2 regions of the Paenibacillus sp. AN1007 genome follow, and region 1 is predicted to be linked to the other one. Evidence: riboswitches for the same ligand, from Rfam matches in the RefSeq annotation. Region 1 holds a riboswitch; the other holds the start of a gene.

What was found. A riboswitch is a leader RNA that binds a small molecule or an ion and turns the genes downstream of it on or off. The one in region 1 is predicted to bind FMN.
Region 2: it holds a riboswitch for FMN, as region 1 does, so the genes downstream of both, ribD (bifunctional diaminohydroxyphosphoribosylaminopyrimidine deaminase/5-amino-6-(5-phosphoribosylamino)uracil reductase RibD) here and ABXS70_RS09850 (DMT family transporter) in region 1, are expected to answer to the same signal.

Annotation. Positions count from the first base shown of each region.
Region 1 covers NZ_CP159992.1:2,155,099-2,158,209, reverse strand. Annotated here, with positions in the region: gene ABXS70_RS09865 (amidohydrolase family protein) at 1-145, opposite strand, end outside; gene ABXS70_RS09860 (ABATE domain-containing protein) at 375-938, opposite strand; gene ABXS70_RS09855 (DinB family protein) at 1,100-1,606, shown strand; FMN riboswitch at 1,695-1,847, shown strand; gene ABXS70_RS09850 (DMT family transporter) at 1,993-2,973, shown strand.
Region 2 covers NZ_CP159992.1:1,704,868-1,707,978, forward strand. Annotated here, with positions in the region: gene ABXS70_RS07765 (hypothetical protein) at 1-579, shown strand, start outside; FMN riboswitch at 731-894, shown strand; gene ribD (bifunctional diaminohydroxyphosphoribosylaminopyrimidine deaminase/5-amino-6-(5-phosphoribosylamino)uracil reductase RibD) at 1,216-2,319, shown strand; gene ribE (riboflavin synthase) at 2,408-3,076, shown strand.

The DNA of each region.
Region 1 (3,111 bases):
CTACATCTGCAGCTGCTGCCTCAATATTCGGTTGAATGGCTGCAATCAAATTACCCTGAATAAGTACGTCTGCCCTGTTATACTGACCAATACGAGCATCCATCGATAATACACAACCGTTTTTCAATAGATAACTTGTCCCCATAAGACACCTCTCCAATCGTAATGGTTTGTAAAATGATCTGATCCGCATTGCTGTACATTTTTTCTTTCCTATTCGCAGCTTACTGTTTCTTTCTTTGTTTCTTCTTTGCTTCTTGCTTCTTGCTTCTTGCTTCTTGCTTCTTGCTTCTTTTGACTATAATTTCGCTAGTATATATACATTATATATCAAGTGTAAATAATTATCAAATTGTGGAAAATCATTCCGCTATCTACTTACCTTCTTTGGAATCCATTTTGCGTTGAGCTCGGAAGCGTCTTACCTTCATTAAATTACCGCACATTTTATCATCACAATATTTCTGTGTCCGGCTGCGAGTAGCGTCATAAAATATCCATCGACAGTCCGGGTTATCACAGCTTCGAATTCGCCTGCCTTCGCCCTCTACCAGCGTCATGGCAAAATCAGCAGCGACCTCTGCCAGGACTTGAACCCAATGGGTATGGACGGGAACCAGCACTACATTCAATCCTTGGTTCTGTGAGACTAGTTGTCGGATAACACCGCCAGCCTGCATAAAATCATTCAACCATTGTTGATCCTGGTCGGATAAGGTAGTTCCATCAGACACACGAATCGCAAGAGACTGCAGTTCATCTCTGAATCTTCTCATGGTGGATTCCTCTTCAGCCGATGCGGGTACTGGCGCTTCTAATTGCCAACGATTCAGAAAATCCCGCTGCCAGCCTGCGTTCCCCAGCCTGTCTTCCGATCGGTTCCCACCGCGCCAATCATGGTAATCGCTGTTTACAAAATCGGTCCATAATCTATCCATGAGTACCTCCGATCAAAATAGTAACAATCTAAAACCAATAAGATGGTTACATCTATTCGAATTGTGTTATATTAATTGTAACCATTTAAATTCATAATAGCTAGTTACAAGCATCAAGACGTAAGAACGAGATGAGTCCGACAAGAGAGGAATGAAACGCATTGAAAAAGTCTGTTACAACGGCATTAGACGTATTGGTTATTCAGAACGAAGATACCTGGAATCAATGTAACTGGATCGTTCCATTGTCGAAGGCTCTTGAAGGGCTGACCGCAGAGCAAGCAGCCTGGGTTCCTTATCCAGGAGGACTAAGCATATGGCAGCTGGTCAATCATATGTATTATTACAACCAGCTGATTCTGGAACGTCTTCAGGGCCAAACTCCATCTGAACCCGCTGCGGAATCGAACGCAGCTACGTTTGGCGAACCTGGCGACCCTTCAAACCATGCTGGCTGGAGTATGCTCATGAGGCGTACCAGTGCACTGGCAGAGCAGCTGCGTGATCACCTTACCGCATTACAGGAGTCTAAACTTGAGGAACCTTATAAGGATTCTGAAGAAAACTGGGCTCAAACCCTTGCCCGATGGGTCCTGCACGATGCTTATCATGCGGGTCAGATCGTGCTGCTCCGCAGACAGCAGGGATGCTGGAGTATCGTTTTCTAAAAAAACACTTGAACTGCTAGCGCTTACAGGAATAAGATGGACTTCATAAGGTTACAACTTGTTCAATACTATATATTAATTAATTGAATAGGATCTTCGGGGTAGGGTGAAATTCCCGACCGGCGGTGATGTTCTTGAAGAACCAGCCCGCGACTCGCTGTTTGTGGTTATGACTACAGACAGCGACTGACTTGGTGAGATTCCAAGGCCGACGGTACAGTCCGGATGAGAGAAGATCAACACAATGGCAGGCCGTTTACGGGAAGTTTTCTTCTCTGACGTCTTGTCTTTGAATGGTCCCCCGTTTATTTGGCGTACGCCAGAACGGGGGATTTTGTCGATTTTGCCAACTGAAGATTCCGTGTTCTGACGAAGGAGTCCTGAATATGGAAAAGACATCATCAGCACCAACTAGGTATCGCAAGGAACGAAGTAATACCGGATTTTGGCTTGTTGTACTAGGGGCAGCCCTTTGGGGGGTAGACCCGTTATTTCGCATTATTTTGCTGAAAACGATGACTTCTACACAGATTGTACTGATCGAACATATCATCGTCAGTCTTGTCGCGATTCCGGTACTCTGGAAGTTTCGAGATGATCTGAAAAAACTGCGTGCTCGTCACTGGATCGCTGTCGTCTTTATCTCATGGGGTGGTTCGGCACTTGCGACCGTATTATTTACTTTGGCGCTCACCCATAATGATCCTAACACCGTATTGTTATTGCAAAAAATGCAGCCGCTCTTCGCGATTGTTCTCGCAAAGCTTTTATTAAAAGAAACACTGCCGCGCCATTTCGGAGGACTGTTTATCATTGCGCTGGCAGGAACATACCTGCTTACGTTCGGCTTTTCACTACCGCTGGGCAGTTGGAATAACTGGATTCATGCAGGCAGTCTGCTGTCTCTTGGTGCCGCAGCCTTATGGGGCGGATCTACGGTAATGGGTCGACTAATGCTGGGGCAGGCAAGGTATGAAACGGTTACCTCCCTCCGATTTGTTGTGGCACTTCCACTTCTGATTTTCATGACCTGGAACGAGGGCGCTCCGTGGACACTTCCAGCAGGTACTGGGGCACAAGCTGCCGTTATACTCAACATTCTCGGTCAGGCACTATTGCCAGGTTTGCTCAGTCTGCTTCTGTACTACAAAGGATTATCGTCTACGAAAGCTTCCGTTGCCACACTTGCAGAGCTCAGCTTCCCGATGGCCGGCGTGCTGGTGAACTGGATTGCTTTCCGTACACTGGTAACTTGGGAGCAGCTCCTCGGTTTTATCCTGATCTGGATTGCGCTGTTTGCAATTTCGAAGCAGCAGGAACGTACTGCACCGATGGCAGAAGCCGCACCAAAACTTCGAACGGAGTAATCATGACGTACCACCCGGCTTAAGCAGCTAAAGCACTGTTTCACCTTATGAGGTGAGCAGTGCTTTTTTACGATCTTCCCGGCTTGTTTTGTCTTTTGCTTCTTAGGATGGTACGATGATTTATGGCACTTGAAACAT
Region 2 (3,111 bases), 450 kb from region 1:
AGGCCCAATACCCGCGTTGAGGTTCAAGCTCCACTGGCATGGTGGGATTCATCTATCGGAATAAACGAGGATAATCTGTCCCGAATTTTCAGTGGCTTCGACTGCAGCGATGTATCACTTGAGGACAAACCCGAACCCAATCCTCCAGCGATTGACACCGTTGTTGGCGCGTTCGAGAGCAGACGAAGTGTGCGTGCCAAAGCGAAGGTGCCGAAAAAATCTCCCGATGCTGGTACAGGTGAAGTGCAGCCTGGAGACGTATATGCAGTAAAAGCACTTAGTGGCTCTTGGGTTACTGTATACTGTCACGAAGTGAAGGACAAACGTGCCATTGTCGAATATCTGGATGGCGTATTCACCGATATGCCGGGAAAAGAAGACCTTATTCTGACTGTTCGTCCAAGGTCGGATGAGCGCTGGCAGTGCTCGGCCATCGGCATGGACTCGACCAGTTGGGTTAGAAGAGTAGCCCGGGATATGCCAGCTCCTGCTGCTTCCCAGCCCAAACCTGAGAGTGTTCCGTTCCACGCTGCAAAGGATTTGAGGCACATGGCAAGCTGGTGTTTTCCAGACTTGTAAGTGTGCTTGTAGGGAATTGTAGAAGTCCGGGTCTCGCTTGAGACGCGGATTTTGCTGTTTTATGCTTATTAAAAGTTAGTATGTGACAAAAAGAAACAAAAATAAATTGATTTTTTGGCACTAAAGTGCTAACATCCAATTAATAACGAAAGCGATCCTTCAGGGCAGGGTGTAATTCCCTACCGGCGGTGATGCATCATGTTATGGATTACAGTTCCATTACATGGCAAAGTCCGTGACCTGTCTGCCTCGGCAGATGGCTGATCTGGTGTAATTCCAGAACCGACAGTATAGTCTGGATGGGAGAAGGAGAGAGTGTATGCCTAGCAGGCTGCACTCCGCAGGAGTGATGCTGCACAGCCGTCAGCAATAGACGTGACGCTGCGCGGGGAAGGCTTGTCTCTAACAAGTTTTTCTGAACATACTATCGTCTTATAGAACTCTTTACCTGAATTTTGTATTCAACAAGGTATGTGTTTGTTTTCACTTGCCTGAAAATGCAGTTTGGGTCAAGCGGCGGTATGTTGTACACGTTTCCTCCTGTAGATGACAGTTGTCTCTCATCATCCCCACCCGGAACGGAATGTTCGGTGGGGATTTTTTAGTTCAAGATTATAACCGTGGGGTGAACAATATATGGAAATGATCAATGATGAATTTTATATGGCGTTAGCACTGGATATGGCAGAACGGTCACAAGGACAGACTGGAATTAATCCTGTCGTGGGATGTGTCGTAGTTAAGGATGGAAGAGTGGTTGGCCTGGGCAGCCATCTGAAGAGAGGCACAGGGCATGCGGAAGTGCATGCTCTTAATATGGCAGGAAGTGATGCAGAAGGCAGTACAGTATACGTAACACTTGAACCCTGCAGTCACTATGGCAAAACGCCACCCTGCAGCGAACGATTGATACACGAGAAGGTCAAACGGGTGGTGGTCTGTTGTGAAGATCCGAATCCACAGGTGTCTGGCACAGGCATCAGTATGCTTCGACAACAAGGTATCGAGGTTGAAGTGGGTGTCTTGCGCGAACGCGGCAGACGCATGAATGAAAAGTTTATCAAGTTTATTACAACAGGCCTGCCTTTTGTCACTCTCAAAACAGCATCTACGCTGGATGGCAAAATTGCTACACGCAGCGGGGACAGCAAATGGATCTCCAACGAGCCGGCACGTGAGATCGTACATGCGCTCCGCCACCGTCATCAAGGCATCATGGTGGGGGTAGATACGGTTATCGCGGATAATCCAGAGCTGACAACTCGTCTGCAGGTCGAGGGTATCAGCCCGGTAAGAATTGTTGTGGATTCCAAGCTGCGTCTGCCCGTAGGTTCCAAAATGGTCAAGGATGGACTTGCACCAACTTGGGTGCTTACGACAGATGAGGCCAGCCAGGAAGCCGCAGAGCGTCTTGAAGCTTACGGGGTAGAAGTTATTCGCTGCGGACCAGGGCCGCGTGTCGACTTGCTTCATGGACTGAGTAAGTTGGGAGAACGGGAGATTGGCTCCATTCTGCTGGAAGGCGGCGGTACATTAAACGGTGCAATGCTGGAGGCGCGGCTTGTGGATCGGCTGCTTATGTTTATCGCTCCGAAGATTGTGGGCGGATATGATACTCCTGGCAGCTTCCGTTTTGAAGGTGTAGAGCGTATGAGCCAGGCCATACAATTGCATCAGCTGGAAATCGAGCAAGTTGGAGATAATATCAGCATTGGCGGAATTCCTGTTTGGCCGGAATAATCGACTGGACGGGACAACTCGAGGATGCAGCATCATATTAATAAAGAAGACTTATTGTATACATCGTTTTGGATAGGGAGGCGGCAGTATGTTTACGGGTTTGGTGGAAGAAGTGGGTCAGATCCGGCGCATTGGCCGTAAAGGTGAAGCCCTGGTGCTGAACATCAGTGCTGCAGTCATTATGGACGATTTAAAGATTGGTGACAGTGTGGCGGTTAACGGAGTATGTCTAACGGCAACAACGCTGGAGGCTGGCGGGTTTACAGCAGATGTCATGCCCGAAACGTACCGTCATACGAATCTCAGTCAACTTCAATCCGGCAGTAAGGTGAATCTGGAACGAGCAATGCTGTCCGGGGGGCGATTCGGCGGTCATATTGTTCAGGGACATGTGGATGGGACTGGCGTAATAGGGAGCATCACACGAGATCAGAATGCGGTTGTATTTGAAATCAAACCGGATGACAGTGAGCTGTTCAAGTTTCTGATTCCGAAAGGATCTGTAACGCTGGACGGCATCAGCCTGACGGTTGTAGAGACAACGCAGCGTTCATTCACTGTTTCGATTATCCCTCATACCATTGGTGAGACCGTACTGAACATTAAAAAGACGGGAGATACCGTCAATATTGAATGTGACATTTTAGGGAAATACGTCGATCACCTGCTGCAGTATGGCAGAGGTCATGCGGAAACGAATACAAGCAAACCGCGAAGCATCAGTGAGGAATTTCTTTCGAATCACGGTTTTGCCTGACCAATGAGTGTACAAAAAACGAAAAACAGGAGGTG